Regions from separate parts of the Cytobacillus sp. FSL W8-0315 genome, predicted to be linked through region 2. Evidence: predicted binding sites of a transcription regulator. Region 2 holds the regulator's gene; the other holds the start of a gene.
What was found. Region 2 encodes Rex, which represses fermentation and respiration genes when NADH is low (regulators of the CRP and FNR family bind a similar motif). Its sites were predicted from a motif close to TTGTGAAATATTTCACAA; they were not measured.
Positions count from the first base shown of each region.

Region 1: MKY20_RS01395 (cytochrome c oxidase subunit II) is a predicted target of Rex. The motif match lies at 9,162-9,179, and genes of this name have one in related genera.

Region 1 is NZ_JBBOOC010000001.1:237,318-248,561, reverse strand. Features, by position in the region: gene MKY20_RS01515 (alpha/beta hydrolase) at 1-939, shown strand; rRNA gene MKY20_RS01510 (16S ribosomal RNA) at 1,281-2,830, shown strand; rRNA gene MKY20_RS01505 (23S ribosomal RNA) at 3,131-6,066, shown strand; rRNA gene rrf (5S ribosomal RNA) at 6,270-6,386, shown strand; tRNA gene MKY20_RS01495 (tRNA-Glu) at 6,410-6,484, shown strand; tRNA gene MKY20_RS01490 (tRNA-Val) at 6,489-6,564, shown strand; tRNA gene MKY20_RS01485 (tRNA-Lys) at 6,739-6,814, shown strand; tRNA gene MKY20_RS01480 (tRNA-Leu) at 6,830-6,914, shown strand; tRNA gene MKY20_RS01475 (tRNA-Gly) at 6,921-6,995, shown strand; tRNA gene MKY20_RS01470 (tRNA-Arg) at 7,003-7,079, shown strand; tRNA gene MKY20_RS01465 (tRNA-Pro) at 7,085-7,161, shown strand; tRNA gene MKY20_RS01460 (tRNA-Ala) at 7,183-7,258, shown strand; tRNA gene MKY20_RS01455 (tRNA-Met) at 7,277-7,353, shown strand; tRNA gene MKY20_RS01450 (tRNA-Ser) at 7,377-7,469, shown strand; tRNA gene MKY20_RS01445 (tRNA-Met) at 7,655-7,728, shown strand; tRNA gene MKY20_RS01440 (tRNA-Asp) at 7,732-7,808, shown strand; tRNA gene MKY20_RS01435 (tRNA-Phe) at 7,834-7,909, shown strand; tRNA gene MKY20_RS01430 (tRNA-Tyr) at 7,932-8,015, shown strand; tRNA gene MKY20_RS01425 (tRNA-Trp) at 8,023-8,096, shown strand; tRNA gene MKY20_RS01420 (tRNA-His) at 8,108-8,183, shown strand; tRNA gene MKY20_RS01415 (tRNA-Gln) at 8,209-8,283, shown strand; tRNA gene MKY20_RS01410 (tRNA-Cys) at 8,291-8,364, shown strand; tRNA gene MKY20_RS01405 (tRNA-Gly) at 8,379-8,452, shown strand; tRNA gene MKY20_RS01400 (tRNA-Ile) at 8,459-8,535, shown strand; gene MKY20_RS01395 (cytochrome c oxidase subunit II) at 9,390-9,854, shown strand; gene MKY20_RS01390 (cbb3-type cytochrome c oxidase subunit I) at 9,870-11,244, shown strand, end outside.
Region 2 is NZ_JBBOOC010000001.1:440,204-451,447, forward strand. Features, by position in the region: gene groL (chaperonin GroEL) at 1-893, opposite strand, end outside; gene groES (co-chaperone GroES) at 955-1,239, opposite strand; gene MKY20_RS02375 (CPBP family intramembrane glutamic endopeptidase) at 1,557-2,282, shown strand; gene MKY20_RS02380 (YdiK family protein) at 2,329-2,532, shown strand; gene MKY20_RS02385 (redox-sensing transcriptional repressor Rex) at 2,554-3,198, opposite strand; gene moaC (cyclic pyranopterin monophosphate synthase MoaC) at 3,226-3,708, opposite strand; gene MKY20_RS02395 (ABC-F family ATP-binding cassette domain-containing protein) at 3,899-5,821, shown strand; gene tsaD (tRNA (adenosine(37)-N6)-threonylcarbamoyltransferase complex transferase subunit TsaD) at 6,050-7,078, opposite strand; gene rimI (ribosomal protein S18-alanine N-acetyltransferase) at 7,078-7,527, opposite strand; gene tsaB (tRNA (adenosine(37)-N6)-threonylcarbamoyltransferase complex dimerization subunit type 1 TsaB) at 7,546-8,250, opposite strand; gene tsaE (tRNA (adenosine(37)-N6)-threonylcarbamoyltransferase complex ATPase subunit type 1 TsaE) at 8,247-8,702, opposite strand; tRNA gene MKY20_RS02420 (tRNA-Asp) at 8,911-8,987, opposite strand; tRNA gene MKY20_RS02425 (tRNA-Met) at 8,991-9,064, opposite strand; rRNA gene rrf (5S ribosomal RNA) at 9,107-9,223, opposite strand; rRNA gene MKY20_RS02435 (23S ribosomal RNA) at 9,427-11,244, opposite strand, start outside.

The DNA of each region.
Region 1 (11,244 bases), 200 kb from region 2:
ATGAAAGAACGTGAGATTGATTTTAAAACAGATGTAAACCTCAAGGGAACAGTGAGCCTTCCGAAGAAGTCAGAAGGGAAATTTCCTCTTGTTGTTATATTTCATGGCTCAGGTCCAGTTGACCGGGATGGCAATGCAAAGGTTATGCAGATGAATGCTTATAAGTTGCTTGCTGAGTTTTTTGCTTCCATTGGGGTGGCAGTTCTCAGATATGATAAGCGGGGAGCAGGAATAAGCGGCGGTGATTTTTATGAAACAGGAATGTGGGATTTAGTTAATGATGGGATAGCCGCCGTGAAGGCGGCACGAGAGCTGCCGGAAATCAATCCTGAAAGAATCTTCCTGCTGGGTCATAGCGAAGGATGCTCCTTAATTCCTCCTATTAATAGGCAGGCAGATGCTGCGGGAATAATCCTGCTTGCCGGTAACGCGGATAATGTCAGAAAGGCTTCTGAATTACAAGCAAGACTGCTGGAAGAGGAAGTTAATGAGATGAAGGGAGTTAATGGTGTTCTTCTTCGTGCTTTAAACGTTCATAAAACTGCTGTCTCCAAACAAAAGAAGGTTTTCGATGAATTGATGGGATCGGAGAAGACGGTGATGAAAAAAGGATTTACAAAGATTAATGCAAAATGGGCACGAGAGCATTTTCAATATAATATAAAAGAAGATTTGGCCGCGATTACATGTCCAGTTCTTGCAATTACCGGGAAGAAAGATGTTCAAGTAAATCCTGATCATGTGCATCTTTTTGCTGAAAAAGTGAATGGCCGGGCTGAGAGCTATAATGTGCCGAAGATGAACCATCTCCTTAGGGACCAGGAAGAAGAAGCTTCCATAGTTAAGCTGAAGTCAATTTATAAAGGGAGTCTTTCAAAGCCATTGAGCGCTGAAATGCTGAACATAATTGAAAATTGGGCTAAAAGCTATATTCTATAAAGAAGAGAAGCTGCATGTGCGCAGTGTAGGGAAATTTATTGTTCATGCAAATTTTTTTATAAAGTATTGACTTCGGCGTCTATATTATTGTAAGATAGTTTTTGTCGCTTAGAGGTATTCACAAATCGGCGGCAAATATAAGCTTTTAAACTGTTTGAACATCAAACAGAAAAAAATAAAAAAGATTGTTGACTTCTTAAAGTGAAGATGGTAAGATTAATTTCGTTGTCACTTCGAAAGAAGTTAGCACATTAGTTCTTTGAAAACTAAACAAAACAGAAACGTCAACGTTAATTCTTTAGTCTTTTTTGAAAAGACAACTTATGAGCTTAATCAACTCTTATATGGAGAGTTTGATCCTGGCTCAGGACGAACGCTGGCGGCGTGCCTAATACATGCAAGTCGAGCGGACAGATGGGAGCTTGCTCCCTGAAGTCAGCGGCGGACGGGTGAGTAACACGTGGGCAACCTGCCTGTAAGACTGGGATAACTCCGGGAAACCGGGGCTAATACCGGATAATTCTTTCCCTCACATGAGGGAAAGCTGAAAGATGGTTTCGGCTATCACTTACAGATGGGCCCGCGGCGCATTAGCTAGTTGGTGAGGTAACGGCTCACCAAGGCAACGATGCGTAGCCGACCTGAGAGGGTGATCGGCCACACTGGGACTGAGACACGGCCCAGACTCCTACGGGAGGCAGCAGTAGGGAATCTTCCGCAATGGACGAAAGTCTGACGGAGCAACGCCGCGTGAGTGATGAAGGTTTTCGGATCGTAAAACTCTGTTGTTAGGGAAGAACAAGTACCGGAGTAACTGCCGGTACCTTGACGGTACCTAACCAGAAAGCCACGGCTAACTACGTGCCAGCAGCCGCGGTAATACGTAGGTGGCAAGCGTTGTCCGGAATTATTGGGCGTAAAGCGCGCGCAGGCGGTTCCTTAAGTCTGATGTGAAAGCCCCCGGCTCAACCGGGGAGGGTCATTGGAAACTGGGGAACTTGAGTGCAGAAGAGAAGAGTGGAATTCCACGTGTAGCGGTGAAATGCGTAGAGATGTGGAGGAACACCAGTGGCGAAGGCGACTCTTTGGTCTGTAACTGACGCTGAGGCGCGAAAGCGTGGGGAGCAAACAGGATTAGATACCCTGGTAGTCCACGCCGTAAACGATGAGTGCTAAGTGTTAGAGGGTTTCCGCCCTTTAGTGCTGCAGCAAACGCATTAAGCACTCCGCCTGGGGAGTACGGCCGCAAGGCTGAAACTCAAAGGAATTGACGGGGGCCCGCACAAGCGGTGGAGCATGTGGTTTAATTCGAAGCAACGCGAAGAACCTTACCAGGTCTTGACATCTCCTGACAACCCTAGAGATAGGGCGTTCCCCTTCGGGGGACAGGATGACAGGTGGTGCATGGTTGTCGTCAGCTCGTGTCGTGAGATGTTGGGTTAAGTCCCGCAACGAGCGCAACCCTTGATCTTAGTTGCCAGCATTCAGTTGGGCACTCTAAGGTGACTGCCGGTGACAAACCGGAGGAAGGTGGGGATGACGTCAAATCATCATGCCCCTTATGACCTGGGCTACACACGTGCTACAATGGATGGTACAAAGGGCTGCGAGACCGCGAGGTTAAGCGAATCCCATAAAACCATTCTCAGTTCGGATTGCAGGCTGCAACTCGCCTGCATGAAGCCGGAATCGCTAGTAATCGCGGATCAGCATGCCGCGGTGAATACGTTCCCGGGCCTTGTACACACCGCCCGTCACACCACGAGAGTTTGTAACACCCGAAGTCGGTGGGGTAACCTTTTGGAGCCAGCCGCCTAAGGTGGGACAGATGATTGGGGTGAAGTCGTAACAAGGTAGCCGTATCGGAAGGTGCGGCTGGATCACCTCCTTTCTAAGGATATTTACATGAAACGTGACGCTTTCTGTTTTTGTTTAGTTTTGAGGGAACTAATCTCTCAAGATATCGTTCTTTGAAAACTAGATAATGTAAATGAAGAAGCAATAACCGAGTGATCGCCATCTTAGTTTTTTTCTCTTATTTTGAAAATAAGTAAGAGCACAAACCATGAGGACGATGAGCGGCAAGGAGATCAAGGAAGCGACCGAGTGAGCACCGGAGCGTACTTCAGTACGTGAGGAGCGGAGCGAGAGAGCTGACGCAGAGATCCGCAGTCGATCAGCGGCCGAAGTAGGTTAAGTTAGAAAGGGCGCACGGTGAATGCCTTGGCACTAGGAGCCGATGAAGGACGGTACTAACACCGATATGCTTCGGGGAGCTGTAAGTAAGCTTTGATCCGGAGATTTCCGAATGGGGAAACCCCCTATCCGTAATGGGATAGGATCTTTACCTGAATACATAGGGTATAGAAGGCAGACCCGGGGAACTGAAACATCTAAGTACCCGGAGGAAGAGAAAGCAAACGCGATTCCCTGAGTAGCGGCGAGCGAAACGGGATTAGCCCAAACCAAGAGGCTTGCCTCTTGGGGTTGTAGGACACTCTACACGGAGTTACAAAGGAACGAGGTAAATGAACAGGTCTGGAAAGGCCGGCCAGAGAAGGTAAAAGCCCTGTAGTTGAAACTTCGTTCCCTCCAGAGTGGATCCTGAGTACGGCGGGACACGAGAAATCCCGTCGGAAGCAGGGAGGACCATCTCCCAAGGCTAAATACTCCCTAGTGACCGATAGTGAACCAGTACCGTGAGGGAAAGGTGAAAAGCACCCCGGAAGGGGAGTGAAAGAGATCCTGAAACCGTGTGCCTACAAGTAGTTAGAGCCCGTTAATGGGTGATAGCGTGCCTTTTGTAGAATGAACCGGCGAGTTACGATTACATGCGAGGTTAAGTTGATGAGACGGAGCCGCAGCGAAAGCGAGTCTGAATAGGGCGAATGAGTATGTGGTCGTAGACCCGAAACCAGGTGATCTACCCATGTCCAGGGTGAAGTCCAGGTAACACTGGATGGAGGCCCGAACCCACGCACGTTGAAAAGTGCGGGGATGAGGTGTGGGTAGCGGAGAAATTCCAATCGAACTTGGAGATAGCTGGTTCTCTCCGAAATAGCTTTAGGGCTAGCCTCATGTAGTAAGAGTCTTGGAGGTAGAGCACTGTTTGGACTAGGGGCCCCCATCGGGTTACCGAATTCAGACAAACTCCGAATGCCAAAGACTTATCCATGGGAGTCAGACTGCGAGTGATAAGATCCGTAGTCAAGAGGGAAACAGCCCAGACCACCAGCTAAGGTCCCAAAGTATACGTTAAGTGGAAAAGGATGTGGAGTTGCTTAGACAACCAGGATGTTGGCTTAGAAGCAGCCACCATTTAAAGAGTGCGTAATAGCTCACTGGTCGAGTGACTCCGCGCCGAAAATGTACCGGGGCTAAACGTATCACCGAAGCTGTGGATTGACATCTTCCGATGTCAGTGGTAGGAGAGCGTTCTAAGGGCGTTGAAGCGGGATCGCAAGGACCCGTGGAGCGCTTAGAAGTGAGAATGCCGGTATGAGTAGCGAAAGATGGGTGAGAATCCCATCCACCGAATGCCTAAGGTTTCCTGAGGAAGGCTCGTCCGCTCAGGGTTAGTCGGGACCTAAGCCGAGGCTGAAAAGCGTAGGCGATGGACAACAGGTTGATATTCCTGTACCACCTCTTTACCGTTTGAGCAATGGGGGGACGCAGGAGGATAGGGTAAGCGCGCTGCTGGATTAGCGCGTCCAAGCAGTTAGGCCGGTAACGAGGCAAATCCCGTTACCACACAGGCTGAGCTGTGACGGCGAGGGAAATTTAGTACCGAAGTTCCTGATTCCACACTGCCAAGAAAAGCCTCTAGCGAGGGAAAAGGTGCCCGTACCGCAAACCGACACAGGTAGGCGAGGAGAGAATCCTAAGGTGAGCGAGAGAACTCTCGTTAAGGAACTCGGCAAAATGACCCCGTAACTTCGGGAGAAGGGGTGCTCATTAGGGTGAATAGCCCTGATGAGCCGCAGTGAATAGGCCCAGGCGACTGTTTAGCAAAAACACAGGTCTCTGCGAAGCCGCAAGGCGAAGTATAGGGGCTGACGCCTGCCCGGTGCTGGAAGGTTAAGAGGAGAGGTTAGCGCAAGCGAAGCTTTGAATCGAAGCCCCAGTAAACGGCGGCCGTAACTATAACGGTCCTAAGGTAGCGAAATTCCTTGTCGGGTAAGTTCCGACCCGCACGAAAGGCGTAACGATCTGGGCACTGTCTCAACGAGAGACTCGGTGAAATTATAGTACCTGTGAAGATGCAGGTTACCCGCGACAGGACGGAAAGACCCCGTGGAGCTTTACTGTAGCCTGATATTGAATTTTGGTACAGCTTGTACAGGATAGGTAGGAGCCTGAGAAGCCGGAGCGCCAGCTTCGGTGGAGGCGTCGGTGGGATACTACCCTGGCTGTATTGAAATTCTAACCCGCGCCCCTTATCGGGGCGGGAGACAGTGTCAGGTGGGCAGTTTGACTGGGGCGGTCGCCTCCTAAAAAGTAACGGAGGCGCCCAAAGGTTCCCTCAGAATGGTTGGAAATCATTCGCAGAGTGTAAAGGCACAAGGGAGCTTGACTGCGAGACCTACAAGTCGAGCAGGGACGAAAGTCGGGCTTAGTGATCCGGTGGTTCCGCATGGAAGGGCCATCGCTCAACGGATAAAAGCTACCCCGGGGATAACAGGCTTATCTCCCCCAAGAGTCCACATCGACGGGGAGGTTTGGCACCTCGATGTCGGCTCATCGCATCCTGGGGCTGTAGTCGGTCCCAAGGGTTGGGCTGTTCGCCCATTAAAGCGGTACGCGAGCTGGGTTCAGAACGTCGTGAGACAGTTCGGTCCCTATCCGTCGTGGGCGCAGGAAATTTGAGAGGAGCTGTCCTTAGTACGAGAGGACCGGGATGGACGCACCGCTGGTGTACCAGTTGTCTTGCCAAAGGCATCGCTGGGTAGCTATGTGCGGAAGGGATAAGTGCTGAAAGCATCTAAGCATGAAGCCCCCCTCGAGATGAGATTTCCCATAGCGTCAAGCTAGTAAGATCCCTGAAAGATGATCAGGTTGATAGGTCAGAGGTGGAAGCGTGGCGACATGTGGAGCTGACTGATACTAATCGATCGAGGACTTAACCAAAACGAAAAGCGGAGGCGACTGTTCAACTTCGAGAGACGTTGGAGAGCCGGCCATTCAAATCCTGGTTTTGGGATTTGGAGGGACGGATCGAAACGGCCGAGAAGTTAGGAGCCGAAGCTAGACAAGTCATTGGTGAATACTCGGCAAATGCTTCTTCATGCATTATCTAGTTTTGAGGGAACGAAGTTTCTTCAACCAAATAGTCCGGTGGCGATAGCGAGAAGGTCACACCCGTTCCCATACCGAACACGGAAGTTAAGCTTCTCAGCGCCGATGGTAGTTAGGGGCTGTCCCCTTGTGAGAGTAGGACGCTGCCGGGCACCCTAATTGGGTAATTATATATGGCCCCTTGGTCAAGCGGTTAAGACACCGCCCTTTCACGGCGGTAACACGGGTTCGAATCCCGTAGGGGTCACCATTTTGGAGGATTAGCTCAGCTGGGAGAGCATCTGCCTTACAAGCAGAGGGTCGGCGGTTCGATCCCGTCATCCTCCACCATAACTTTTGAAAAAGCTATTTGCTACTCTTAAGGTATGAGCCATTAGCTCAGTCGGTAGAGCAGATTGCAGCATCAGTGAGACTCTTCACCCGAATAGCAATCTGTGACAAAGCGGTTTAGCTTTGGAACATCTGACTGTACTTATCAGAATTTAGGAAGTCTCATAAAAGTATGAGCCATTAGCTCAGTCGGTAGAGCATCTGACTTTTAATCAGAGGGTCGAAGGTTCGAGTCCTTCATGGCTCACCATTTTAATTTCATATTGCGGGTGTGGCGGAATTGGCAGACGCACCAGACTTAGGATCTGGCGCCGCAAGGCGTGGGGGTTCGACTCCCTTCACCCGCACCATTTTAAGCGGAAGTAGTTCAGTGGTAGAACATCACCTTGCCAAGGTGGGGGTCGCGGGTTCGAATCCCGTCTTCCGCTCCATTATTTTGCGCCCGTAGCTCAATTGGATAGAGCGTTTGACTACGGATCAAAAGGTTAGGGGTTCGACTCCTCTCGGGCGCGCCATATTACGGGGAGTAGCTCAGCTTGGTAGAGCACTTGGTTTGGGACCAAGGGGTCGCAGGTTCGAATCCTGTCTTCCCGACCAGGGACACTTCTTTTATTACATGGGGCCTTAGCTCAGCTGGGAGAGCGCCTGCTTTGCACGCAGGAGGTCAGCGGTTCGATCCCGCTAGGCTCCACCATATATATTTAGTCACATTGGCGGTGTAGCTCAGCTGGCTAGAGCGTACGGTTCATACCCGTGAGGTCGGGGGTTCGATCCCCTCCGCCGCTACCAATATGCTTATTTTGTATCATATCGGAGGAATACCCAAGTCCGGCTGAAGGGATCGGTCTTGAAAACCGACAGGCGGGTCAAACCGCGCAGGGGTTCGAATCCCCTTTCCTCCTCCATATTTTATTTAATAATACTATCGCGGGGTGGAGCACGACCGAATAATCTTCGAAGGAATTACTTCAGCGCACCGATTGAGTTGCTGCTTGGATAATCTTTCTGAAATCGGGGCGGTACTTCATTGAATAAGCTGCGAGATGAAATGCTAGATGTGAGCATAGAATAATCACATTAATAATACTATCGCGGGGTGGAGCAGTCCGGTAGCTCGTCGGGCTCATAACCCGAAGGTCGCAGGTTCAAATCCTGCCCCCGCAATCTGGTCCGGTAGTTCAGTTGGTTAGAATGCCTGCCTGTCACGCAGGAGGTCGCGGGTTCGAGTCCCGTCCGGACCGCCATTTTTACAAAAAATAAATAATATGTGGCTCAGTAGCTCAGTCGGTAGAGCAAAGGACTGAAAATCCTTGTGTCGGCGGTTCGATTCCGTCCTGAGCCACCATTTCCTAAGTCTTATCAGACGTGGAGGGGTAGCGAAGTGGCTAAACGCGGCGGACTGTAAATCCGCTCCTTCGGGTTCGGCAGTTCGAATCTGCCCCCCTCCACCATTTATATAGGGGTATAGTTTAATGGTAAAACGAAGGTCTCCAAAACCTTTGATGTGGGTTCGATTCCTGCTACCCCTGCCAGTAGGATAGTGGCGGTTGTGGCGAAGTGGTTAACGCATCGGATTGTGGCTCCGACACTCGTGGGTTCGATTCCCATCAATCGCCCCATTATTCTTTTTGACAGCAATATTATTGGGCTATAGCCAAGCGGTAAGGCACCGGACTTTGACTCCGTCACTCGCAGGTTCGAATCCTGCTAGCCCAGCCATTTTTAAGGCAGCATAGCCAAGTGGTAAGGCAGAGGTCTGCAAAACCTCCATCCCCGGTTCAAATCCGGGTGTTGCCTCCAAACCATAATCATATGCGGGTGTAGTTTAGTGGTAAAACCTCAGCCTTCCAAGCTGATGATGAGGGTTCGATTCCCTTCACCCGCTCCAACATATGGGCCTATAGCTCAGCTGGTTAGAGCGCACGCCTGATAAGCGTGAGGTCGATGGTTCGAGTCCATTTAGGCCCACCATTATACATACCATTTTCAAACTAATTCCAATAGGAGTTAGTTTTTTTGTATTGGAGAAATATAAAACGGTTATTGGACCGATTTATATTTCTGTGTTAAAATCCCATCCCTAGAGGTATTTGGTAATTATACTAATACATATGGAGTTTATCCATACCGTGATTTTTCACCTTTTCTCTACGAAATTCAATCTCTCGTTAGTTTAGTATCGGGCGCCTGATTTTCATTCTGTTTTATCTTCCAACTCTTTTCCTCTATTATTCAGTTCCTTAACTTTATCATCTGAAAATATTTCAAGAACGCTCCAGCTGTTAATGAAAAAGCCAAAATTACAAAACATCCAAAATAGCCCCCAGTTTTCCTTAAATTTTATTAACCTGCCGATTAGTTTAAGACGATAGTTTACATACTTCATCAAAATTCTAACTTAAAATTTCAAATCCTTATGTTCTTTACATTAATCTTTTAAAGCTTGAGATTCATTACAAATCAGGTGAATTAACTTTTTGTGAATTATTTGTGAATCGTTATGCTTGCCAGTACAGAATTCATTGGAAGAAAGCCTTGATATTACTGTGTTCTTGTTAGTATTTCAGCATTTTTGCCTGCGAAGATATATGAAAAAAGTGTGATTCATTTCACTTTTATGAAAACCCTTCTCAACTATGATGTAGGTAACAAAGCTAAGGAGCTGATGGAAGGTGGAAACGCGAAAAGTGGTCCAGAGCAGTTCAAAGGAACATAACTCTCTAAGGGGTACGTTCTTTTCAGTTACAGTTGTGGGGCTTGGGATCTTTGTTACTTATTTAATTGTGTATGGCCTGTACATGGCCAGATTATAGGGGGGATATAAAATGATGCATCGGTCGGAGAAGGTATGGCTGATATTAAGCTTTGGAATGATTATTGGATTCATGCTGATTACGGGCTATCAGACATTCGCCCTGGAGATGGGGCCGCCAAGCTATGGAGAGCGAATTGATCCTCAAAAAGTGGATGAAACAGCGCCGTTCGATAATCCTGGGATTAAGAAGATAGGCGAGAATGAGTATGAAGTAGTTATGATTCTTCAGGTATTCAGCTTTACCCCAAATGAAATTGAAGTGCCTGCAGGATCGACAGTTCATTTTATCATGACATCTAAAGATGTTGTGCATGGCTTTCAAGTCGCTGACACGAACCTAAATGCAATGGTTGTGCCTGGCTATGTACAAAAGATCACACAGAAATTTGATAAGCCAGGTGAATATTTGGTTCTTTGCAATGAGTACTGCGGCGCGGGTCATCAGATGATGAGCACCACCATTACGGTGAAATAAAGGGGGGGATAAACAGTGGAAACAGTTATTAAGCAAACAGGAAAAACACAAGCATTTAAGGATAAAGCAAATAAAGTTATGGGAATTAGCCTGGAGGATGCAAAAATAACGAAATCATATTTATCTGTTGCTTTCTTAGCCATCCTGCTTGGCGGAATACTTGGACTATTGCAAGGGCTGAATCGGGCTGGAATGCTGGAATTGCCGGCATGGCTGAACTATTATCAGGTTCTTACAGCTCACGGTCTGCTGCTGGTAGTCGTACTGTCGGCTTTCTTCACAATTGGTTACTTTTATGCTGGATTATCTCATACTCTGGGAGGCCTGCTTCCTAAGGTAAGAAAGATGGCTTGGATCGGCTTCTGGATGAAGATTTTCGGATTTGTCCTAGCTGTGATTCCGATTTTAATGAATGAAGCATCTGTTATGTATACCTTCTATCCGCCAATGGCTGCTTCACCCATTTTCTATATCGGTTTAGTCTTCATTGTATTGGGTGTATGGATGTGCGCCTTTGGTGCCTTTATTAATGTGGCTAGCTGGCGAAAGAGGAATCCCGGCCAGCATATCCCTATTCTTTCTTTCTTTGCAACCGGTGTATTTGTTCTCTTATTCTTTGGAAGCATACCTGTAGCCATCGAAGTTTTTACCATTATCCCTTGGGCTTTTGGATGGGTGGAGACAATAAATGTCATGGTTGCACGCACGCTGTTCTGGGCGTTCGGCCATACGCTGGTAAACATCTGGTATTTAACAGCGGTCTCTGCCTGGTATGTCATAGTGCCGAAGATTATTGGCGGCCGTAGGTGGAATGACCTTTTAACAAGAATTGTGGTTATTGCACTTGTAATTATGAATATTACCGGCGGCTTCCATCATCAGATTATTGATCCTGGTATTTCTGAACCTGTGAAATACATGCACGTGTTTATGAGTTTGGCAATTGGCTTCCCTTCATTAATGACTGCTTATGCTATGTTTGCAGTATTTGAGCGTACAGCGAGAAAAAAAGGCGGAAGAGGTCTTGTCGGCTGGTATAAGAAACTTCCTTGGGGAGATGTTCGATTCCTCGCGCCATTTATCGCGATGGCTGCTTTTATTCCTGCCGGAGCCGGCGGAATAGTACAAAGCACAAACCAATTGAACCAGGTAGTTCATAACACAATGTGGATTGTCGGTCATTTCCACTTAACACTTGGCATGTCTGTGGTCATGACGTTCTTCGGTATCAGCTACTGGCTTATTCCTTATGTATCAAAAAGAATGCTGACACCGCAGATTAATAAACTTGGGGTTATACAAACGATCATATGGACGCTCGGTATGATCATCATGTCCGGTGCGATGCACTGGGTGGGTCTGCTGGGTTCTCCAAGAAGAACTTCCTATT
Region 2 (11,244 bases):
ACTTCACCGCCAGTCAGGATCGCGATATCTTCAAGCATAGCTTTGCGGCGGTCACCGAAGCCAGGAGCTTTTACTGCTACCGCGTTGAAAGTTCCGCGAAGCTTATTCACAACTAGTGTAGCAAGTGCTTCACCTTCAACATCTTCAGCTACAAGCAATAAAGGCTTGCCTTGCTGTACAACTTGCTCAAGTACAGGAAGGATTTCCTGGATGCTTGTGATCTTCTTATCAGTGATTAAGATATAAGGGTTTTCAAGAACCGCTTCCATCTTATCAGAATCTGTAACCATGTATGGAGAAGCATATCCGCGGTCGAATTGCATACCTTCAACCACATCAAGCTCAGTTGTGAATCCTTTAGATTCTTCGATTGTGATAACACCATCGTTGCCAACGCGCTCCATTGCTTCAGCGATCAGCTGGCCAACTTCATTGTCAGCAGCAGAGATTGCAGCAACCTGAGCAATAGATTCCTTATTTTCGATTGGCTTAGAAATAGCTTTTAATTCTTCTACAGCTGTAACAACTGCTTTTTCGATTCCTTTGCGGATGCCCATTGGGTTAGCGCCTGCAGTTACGTTCTTAAGGCCTTCACGGATCATTGCCTGAGCAAGAACAGTTGCAGTTGTTGTACCGTCACCGGCAACATCATTTGTTTTACTTGCTACTTCAGCAACAAGCTTCGCACCCATGTTTTCGAATGCATCTTCAAGCTCGATTTCTTTCGCAATTGTCACACCATCATTGGTGATAAGTGGAGAACCGAATTTCTTCTCAAGAACCACGTTGCGTCCTTTAGGTCCAAGAGTTACTTTTACCGCATTTGCAAGGGAATCCACACCGCGAAGCATCGCGCGGCGAGCTTCTTCACTAAATTTAATCTCTTTAGCCATTGATAAAAACCTCCTCAAAAATTTTAGCTTTATTCTTTAATAATCTTCGTCTGATCGGCGATTAGCCAATTACAGCAAGAATGTCATTTTCGCGTAAAATTAAATACTCTTTGCCTTCGTACTTCACTTCAGTACCAGCATATTTTGAGAAGATGATACGATCGCCGTCAGCAACTTCAAGGGCAACACGCTCACCATTTTCAAGAACGCGGCCAGTTCCTACAGCTACAACTTTACCTTCTTGAGGCTTTTCTTTAGCAGTGTCCGGCAGTACGATGCCGCTTGCAGTTTTTTCTTCAGTTTCAACAAGCTCGATAATAATTCGATCACCTAGTGGCTTTAACAAGTGAAACAACCTCCTCAAATAATATGTAAATATTTTTATTTATTAGCACTCTCTCTGTATGAGTGCTAACACAATTATTATATTAATGAATCTCATTTCTATTTGCAAGGGTGAAGCTTAAATTTTTTAGAAAAAATTTCATTCGCCCATACACGCTATTTTTCGACACAGACAACCTCTTAAGTATGCTTCGGAACTCTTCACTTTACCCATAGTATTTTCCTGCTTTGATGCTGATATTTGAAACCCGCTCCTTATTAAGAGTACAATGGCTTTAGGACTTGTTTTCCAACACTCAGAATAAGGAGTATAACATTTTGAAGAAGGAATATTGGTTTATATTAATAGCTTATATTGCCATGCAGCTGTCCAGTTTGTTTGGCGTTCCGCTTGTGTTATTTATTGCAGATGCCCTTGGACAGAACCCCGAAAACATGCAGATCCTGGCTGTAGCCTACTGGCTTGTCATCAGTTTTACGGTTACACTGATCATTACGCTTCTATTATTAAGAAAAGAGATGAAAAAAGGCCTGGATAGGGATGCATCTTCCGCAGCAAGCTCAGCGGGCTGGGCAGTTGGGGGTATATTTTTGGCCCTGATCGCTCAAGCTACTGCTGCCAGCATTGAAAATATGATTGGGATTGAAATGGGATCTGAGAATACGCAGCAGATTATCCGGATTATTGAAGCATCGCCAATCGTTATCTTAATTAGTTCGGTCATTGGGCCAATACTTGAGGAGATTGTCTTTAGAAAAGTTATTTTCGGTTCTCTCCATAAGCGCTTCAACTTCTTCTTATCGGCCCTGATCAGCTCAGTCATTTTTGCACTTGCCCATTTCGAGCCTGAACATGTACTGCTGTACTCGGCAATGGGGTTCACCTTTGCTTTCTTATATGTCAAAACGAAGCGGATTATTGTGCCGATTTTTGCCCATGTGGCGATGAACACCTTTGTTGCGGTTATCCAGCTGAATCAGGATAATATGCAAAAATGGTTAGAAGAAATGGAAAAAATGCAGAGCTTTATCAGCTTTTTCTAGCATAGGGAAATGCTTTGCAGAGTTTTAAACTTACTGGGGGATTTTGATGAGAAGCACACCTTTGTTTTCAGGCTTTATTTACATCCTTCTCGGATGCCTTTTCACTTTTATAGCCATACAGAATATCCAGCATGAAGAAACCTGGGGATTCTTTACTTATTTTCTGATTATAATTGCCACATTCGATTTTGGCACCGGACTGCGGATGGTTGGCCTGCATTTTAAAATGAAAAATAAAATGAAAAAATGAGCCCCCAAAAGGCTCATTTTTTTACATTTCTTCCGGATAGTTTTTCAGAAAATAAACCAGTGACTGCAATTCTACTGCCAGATCGATATGGTGAATCCGAATCGAGGCTGGCACAGTGAGCCTCGCAGGTGTAAAATTAAGGATTCCTTTTATTTTCGCATTCACCATCCGATCGGTAATAGCCTGGGCAGGCGGTGCCGGCACCGTTAAAATCGCCACCTGAATATTATTATTTATAATAACTTCTTCAAGGTCATCCATATGATGGACCGGTACATCACCGATTTTCGTGCCAACCTTACTCTCATCAACATCAAAGGCTACTTCTATTTTGGTATTATTATTTTTAAGAAAATTATAGTTAAGAAAGGCTGTTCCTAAATTCCCTACCCCGATCAAAGCTACTTTAGTCAGCTCATCCTGGTCAAGAGTCTTCCGAAAGAAGCCCAGCAGGTAATTCACATTATATCCATATCCTTTTTTTCCTAACGCACCAAAGTACGAAAAATCGCGGCGGATTGTTGCAGAATCTACCTTTACCGCCTCACTCAATTCTGCTGAAGAGACTCTTTGTTTGCCTGATGAGTGAAGGTTTTTTAGAAAGCGGTAGTATAAAGGCAGCCGTTTAGCTGTTGCCTGCGGTATCTTAATTGGTTCATTGGCCATTCGTCCATCCCCATTTCTTATGATGAATTAATTTCTTTTAAAATCTCCGTTTTTTCCGCCTGTTTTCTCTATTAAAAAGGTTGGCCCAATCACCATTCCTTTATCTACAGCCTTGCACATGTCATAAACGGTCAGCGCACAGACAGAAGCGGCTGTTAACGCTTCCATTTCCACACCCGTATTTCCCTTCGTTTTTACAGAAGCAGTAATGATCAGGACATACTCTTCCTCTTCCGCCTTCCATGAAAATGAAATGTCCACGCCCTTAAGCGGCAGCGGATGGCACATCGGAATAATGTCCCATGTTTTCTTGCTCGCCATAATGCCTGCAGTTTGTGCAACAGCGAGTACATCCCCTTTTTTCATAGAGTTGGATGTTATCTTTTCGTATATCTCCTGATTAAGAGTAATACTTGATTGAGCAATGGCTGTTCTTGCCGTTTCAGGTTTATCGCTGACATCCACCATTTTTGCCCTGCCCTCTTGATTAAAATGAGTAAAATCCGCCATTCAAAACACCTCTCTTCAAAATCATACACTATTTTTCTGTTACTTTGTATGTGCTTTGTATTGTTCCTCACATATTTATTTGCCTTTTGTCTTGATTGAATGCCCTGCAGAAGGGATTATAGTCCTGTCTCCTTTATTGCCGAACATATATGAATGAGTTACACTTACTCTATACCCGAGGTGAAAGAACATGATACTATTACAAGTCAATCAGCTGGCGAAAAATTTTGGCGCTGATCCCATTTTAACCAATATAAAGCTTGAAGTACAAACCAGGGACAGGATTGCGCTAGTAGGGCGCAATGGTGCAGGAAAGTCCACCCTTTTGAAAATTATTGCCGGACAAATGACATATGACTCCGGTGAGATTATAAAGCCAAAGGAAGTAACAATTGGCTATCTTGCACAAAATACCGGCCTGGAATCAGAGTTATCCATTTGGGATGAAATGCTGACTGTTTTTAGTCATCTGCAGAAGCAGGAAAAACAGCTTCGCAGCCTTGAAGAACAAATGGCAGACCCTGATATCCTAAATAACTCTGATGCCTATGAACGCATCTTAAAAGAATACGACAAGCTTCAGGTTGATTTCAAAGAAAATGGCGGCTATCAATATGAGGCAGATATCCGTTCCATTCTCCACGGACTCAACTTCAGCTCAATGGGCTATGACACTAAAATTTCATCATTGAGCGGCGGACAGCGTACCAGATTGGCCCTTGGTAAACTTTTGCTGACAAAGCCTGATATCTTAATACTGGACGAGCCTACCAACCACCTGGATATTGAAACATTATCATGGCTCGAACAGTACCTGCAGGGATACAACGGTGCCATTCTAATCGTATCCCATGACCGATATTTCCTTGATAAGGTCGTTTCCCAGGTTTACGAGATTTCCCGCCGCCAAATAAGAAAGTACCCAGGAAACTACAGTTCCTATCTCGATCAAAAAGCGGCTAACTTTGAAAGAGAAATGAAGCAATTCGAGAAACAGCAGGAAGAGATCGCTAAGCTGCAGGATTTTATCCAGCGAAATCTTGCCCGTGCTTCCACAACCAAAAGGGCACAAAGCCGCAGAAAGCAGCTTGCCAGAATGGACGTGATGGACAGGCCGCTGGGAGACGAGAAATCAGCTTCTTTTGGCTTTGACATTGAACGGCAATCAGGCAATGAGGTTTTAAATATTCATTCTCTTGCTATTGGCTATGAAGAGATAGTGAGCGAGAATATTTCACTGCGACTGGCAAGAGGTGACAGCATTGCACTGGTGGGGCCCAATGGAATTGGCAAATCCACCTTGCTCAAAACCATCATCAAAAAGATCTCTTCTTTTTCCGGGGAGATACAGTACGGTTCCAATGTGACAATTGGCTACTATGACCAGGAACAGGCGGAACTCACCAGCAATAAAAGAGTCCTGAACGAATTATGGGATGAATACCCGCTAAAACCGGAAAAGGAAATCCGGACAATACTTGGGAACTTTCTTTTCTCTGGTGATGATGTTCTTAAAACTGTTTCAACACTGAGCGGCGGTGAAAAGGCACGTCTTGCGCTTGCGAAGCTTATGATGCAGAAAGCCAATTTCTTAATCCTCGACGAGCCTACAAACCATTTGGATCTGGATAGCAAAGAAATTCTTGAAAATGCATTGATCGATTATCCTGGAACGATTCTCTTTGTATCTCATGACCGATATTTTATCAACAGAATCACAACAAAGGTAGTTGAACTTTCCAGTATTGGGGCAACAGAGTATCTCGGCGATTATGATTATTATGTGGAAAAAAAGCAGGAACAAGAGGAACTGCTTGCACTTAATGAGCAAGATGAATCCACGGCATCACAGCCTGTTAAGCAGGACAAAAATAATTATCAGCAGGATAAAGAAGCCAAAAAGCTCGAACGCCAACGAAAAAGAAGAATGGAAGAAATTGAAGAGCAAATAGAAGGATTGGAGAAAGTAATCGATATGAATGACCAGCTTCTCTGTGATCCGAATGTTTATCAAGACCATGAAAAAGTGATGGGTATCACAAATGAAACTGATCAAGCAAAAGCTAAGCTGGAAGAATTGATGGAAGAATGGACACTTTTAGCTGATGATTAATAAAAGAAAATTCATAACTTTTAGACTGGTAGAATAGTCACTGCCAGTCTTTTCTATTATCCACAGAGATAATCACAAGAAAAACGCAGTTATATATACTCTCCACAGACTTTTCCACATTATCCACAATTTAAACTGTTTTTATCCACATTACCAACATAATATTCTGAAATAAATGATTTTATCCACAGAAAAAGCCCCCTATGCGGTCGGGGACTTTTTCCTAATTTATTTATCATTGTGGATAGTGATGTCCAAACCGGGATTGGCATTTAAATCAAGTCCGGCGAATTGTCCTTTTTCAAACAGCACACTTCCTGCTGCACCAATCATCGCTGCATTATCTGTGCATAATGTTAATGGCGGAATAATAAGCTTTATCTCCGCTTTGTCCCCAAACCTCTTTTCCAAAGAAGCTCGAAGTCCTTTATTCGCCGCAACTCCGCCTGCGAGCAGCAGCTGCTTCACCTGATATTCTTCAACAGCTCTTTCTGTTTTCGTTACTAAGACATCAATGACACTTTCCTGGAAGCTTGCAGCAAGATCTTCCGGCACAATGGTCTCACCACGCTGCTCAGCATTGTGAACAGTGTTGATAACGGCAGACTTTAAGCCGCTGAAGCTAAAATCGTATGAACCTTCTTCCAGCCATGCTCTCGGAAGCTGAATGGTCGGGTTCCCTTCATGAGCGAGTCTGTCAATGTGAGGACCGCCTGGATATGGCAGATTTAATGTCCGGGCAACTTTATCATATGCCTCTCCTGCAGCATCATCCCTTGTCTCTCCAATCACTTGGAAATGGCCATGCTCCTTCATATAGACAAGCTCTGTATGACCGCCTGAGACTACCAGGGACAGTAATGGAAATTCCATTTCTTCAACCAATCGATTGGCATAAATATGTCCAGCAATATGATGCACGCCTACAAGAGGGATACCATGAGCAAAAGCAACTGCTTTAGCGGCATTAACCCCGATCAGCAGCGCGCCTACAAGGCCAGGTCCTTCAGTCACAGCAATTGCTGAAAGATCTGAATATGTAATGCCTGCCTTATATAATGCTTCTTCCAACACTATAGTTATCTGTTCAACATGATGGCGGGAAGCGATTTCCGGAACTACTCCCCCAAAACGTTTATGGCTTTCTATTTGGGATGCAACTATATTGGCTGAGATTTCACGGCCATTCTTAATGATGGCAACAGCCGTCTCATCACAGCTTGTTTCAATCCCCATGATCCATTGATCTTTATTCATTATAAATTCACCCACATTACTAAAGCATCTTCTTGATTATCAGTGTAGTAGTTCTTCCTTATGGCTCCATTTTGAAAACCAAGCTTTCGGTACAAGGCCTGAGCTGTGAAGTTAGATACCCTTACTTCCAGAGTCATCGTGATGGCCCCCATTTCAGACGCAATCTCCATTAACTTTCGCATAAGAGCTTCTCCAAGCTTTCTCCCGCGATATTCAGGGAGCAGCGCAACATTTGTGATATGAGCTTCGTCCACTACGATCCATGCTCCACAGTAGCCTATAACTTTATTTTCTTCTTCTAAAACAACATACAATGCAAACTGATTTTGTGTTAATTCGTTAAAAAAGGCTTCCCTGCTCCAGGGTGTTGCAAAGGACTTATGTTCTATTTCCAAAACATCATCAATATCCTCTTCATTCATAAAACGGAAAGTTAAGGATTTATTCATACGTTCGCTTCCTCATCACTATAGCTTTTTTTCTTGGTTTGCTTTTATCCAATTGGCTTCAGCTTCCGCAATCCTAATATAATTAGGAACAAAAGAGTGAACTTCCTCAGGCTCTCTGTCTCTGCCTAACAAGGCAAGTTCTGCCGGCCTTGGATTATGTTCTGCAGGCGAAGCGTACACCGCCAGGTCTCTAAGGGATTCTGTAAATACCTCTTTATGTAAAGGCAGATCATTCCCTATAAAAAGGACCTTCTCTTGCTGCTCAGAAAGCATTGCTGCCCAATCTTTTGCAAGAAGGAGCTGGTCTTTCATAAGAGATGCTAACTGCCCTTCCTTATATTGATACAGGCCAGTATATATTTGTCCTCTCCGTGCATCAAACAAAGGAGATATGACGCCATTAAAGTATCTGCCTGCCGAAGCCGCATAAATTTCCAGGCTGGATACCCCAACCAGCGGCTTATTTAAAGTCCAGGCCAGAGTTTTTGCAATTGTAACCCCAATTCGGACGCCTGTATAGGAGCCAGGTCCTTTCGCAACAACAATTTTATCTAACTCAGCTGGCGTAACACCACAATCTTTCATTAAGATATCAATAGCCGGCATAACACGAACAGAGTGATTCTTTTTGACATTGGTAATGTACTCGCCTATAACCTGATCACCATCCAGAAGAGCTACTCCCAAAGGGTAATTGGATGTATCTATGGCTAAAACCTTCATAACATAATCTCCTTACACAATTCCTCATATCTTTTTCCCCGGGGTTCCAGGACAAGCTTTCTTGAGTCATTATCATCAAGATATAAATAAATCGTCAATAACTCTTCGGGAAGCTGTTCTTTAACTAGATGAGCCCATTCTACAACTGTGACCCCATTGCCTTCAAAGTATTCATCAAACCCCAAATCCTCAAAAGAATCTTCAACTCTATATACATCCATATGATACAGGGGCAATCTTCCTTGGTATTCTTTAATAATCGTAAAAGTGGGGCTATTTACATTACGGGTAATATTAAGTCCTTTTGCCAGCCCCTTGGTGAATGTCGTTTTTCCTGCGCCCAAATCTCCTTCCAGAGCAAGGACATCCCCCGGCTGGAGCAGACTGCCCAGCCTTTCCGAAAACGCCATCGTATCCTCTGGCTTCTTTGAGATAAACTCAAACTGACTCATATGTTTCATCACCTTTTATGGTTTAATCTATAAAGAAAAAAAACCTTAGGATAAATCCTAAGGAGAATAATCTATATGTAGTTTACCTTATTTTGCAGCAATGGGCAAAGTAAGCTATTTTCATTATTAATGGAATATAAGCTGAGGATAAAAAAGAATAAAAAAAAGACGAAACCAGGTTTCGTTTGACGTTTTTAATATTAGAAAATGGCGGTCCGGACGGGACTCGAACCCGCGACCTCCTGCGTGACAGGCAGGCATTCTAACCAACTGAACTACCGGACCAGATTGCGGGGGCAGGATTTGAACCTGCGACCTTCGGGTTATGAGCCCGACGAGCTACCGAACTGCTCCACCCCGCGATAATATTATTTGTGTGATTTTTCGTCACAATTTGTTTTTCCGCCCGGCAGCGTCCTACTCTCACAAGGGGACAGCCCCTAACTACCATCGGCGCTGAGAAGCTTAACTTCCGTGTTCGGTATGGGAACGGGTGTGACCTTCTCGCTATCGCCACCGGACTATGTAATTGAAGAAACTTCGTTCCCTCAAAACTAGATAATGCATGAAGAAGCATTTGCCGAGTATTCACCAATGACTTGTCTAGCTTCGGCTCCTAACTTCTCGGCCGTTTCGATCCGTCCCTCCAAATCCCAAAACCAGGATTTGAATGGCCGGCTCTCCAACGTCTCTCGAAGTTGAACAGTCGCCTCCGCTTTTCGTTTTGGTTAAGTCCTCGATCGATTAGTATCAGTCAGCTCCACATGTCGCCACGCTTCCACCTCTGACCTATCAACCTGATCATCTTTCAGGGATCTTACTAGCTTGACGCTATGGGAAATCTCATCTCGAGGGGGGCTTCATGCTTAGATGCTTTCAGCACTTATCCCTTCCGCACATAGCTACCCAGCGATGCCTTTGGCAAGACAACTGGTACACCAGCGGTGCGTCCATCCCGGTCCTCTCGTACTAAGGACAGCTCCTCTCAAATTTCCTGCGCCCACGACGGATAGGGACCGAACTGTCTCACGACGTTCTGAACCCAGCTCGCGTACCGCTTTAATGGGCGAACAGCCCAACCCTTGGGACCGACTACAGCCCCAGGATGCGATGAGCCGACATCGAGGTGCCAAACCTCCCCGTCGATGTGGACTCTTGGGGGAGATAAGCCTGTTATCCCCGGGGTAGCTTTTATCCGTTGAGCGATGGCCCTTCCATGCGGAACCACCGGATCACTAAGCCCGACTTTCGTCCCTGCTCGACTTGTAGGTCTCGCAGTCAAGCTCCCTTGTGCCTTTACACTCTGCGAATGATTTCCAACCATTCTGAGGGAACCTTTGGGCGCCTCCGTTACTTTTTAGGAGGCGACCGCCCCAGTCAAACTGCCCACCTGACACTGTCTCCCGCCCCGATAAGGGGCGCGGGTTAGAATTTCAATACAGCCAGGGTAGTATCCCACCGACGCCTCCACCGAAGCTGGCGCTCCGGCTTCTCAGGCTCCTACCTATCCTGTACAAGCTGTACCAAAATTCAATATCAGGCTACAGTAAAGCTCCACGGGGTCTTTCCGTCCTGTCGCGGGTAACCTGCATCTTCACAGGTACTATAATTTCACCGAGTCTCTCGTTGAGACAGTGCCCAGATCGTTACGCCTTTCGTGCGGGTCGGAACTTACCCGACAAGGAATTTCGCTACCTTAGGACCGTTATAGTTACGGCCGCCGTTTACTGGGGCTTCGATTCAAAGCTTCGCTTGCGCTAACCTCTCCTCTTAACCTTCCAGCACCGGGCAGGCGTCAGCCCCTATACTTCGCCTTGCGGCTTCGCAGAGACCTGTGTTTTTGCTAAACAGTCGCCTGGGCCTATTCACTGCGGCTCATCAGGGCTATTCACCCTAATGAGCACCCCTTCTCCCGAAGTTACGGGGTCATTTTGCCGAGTTCCTTAACGAGAGTTCTCTCGCTCACCTTAGGATTCTCTCCTCGCCTACCTGTGTCGGTTTGCGGTACGGGCACCTTTTCCCTCGCTAGAGGCTTTTCTTGGCAGTGTGGAATCAGGAACTTCGGTACTAAATTTCCCTCGCCGTCACAGCTCAGCCTATGTGGTAACGGGATTTGCCTCGTTACCGGCCTAACTGCTTGGACACGCTAATCCAGCAGCGTGCTTACCCTATCCTCCTGCGTCCCCCCATTGCTCAAACGGTAAAGAGGTGGTACAGGAATATCAACCTGTTGTCCATCGCCTACGCTTTTCAGCCTCGGCTTAGGTCCCGACTAACCCTGAGCGGACGAGCCTTCCTCAGGAAACCTTAGGCATTCGGTGGATGGGATTCTCACCCATCTTTCGCTACTCATACCGGCATTCTCACTTCTAAGCGCTCCACCAGTCCTTGCGGTCTGGCTTCAACGCCCTTAGAACGCTCTCCTACCACTGACATCGGAAGATGTCAATCCACAGCTTCGGTGACACGTTTAGCCCCGGTACATTTTCGGCGCGGAGTCACTCGACCAGTGAGCTATTACGCACTCTTTAAATGGTGGCTG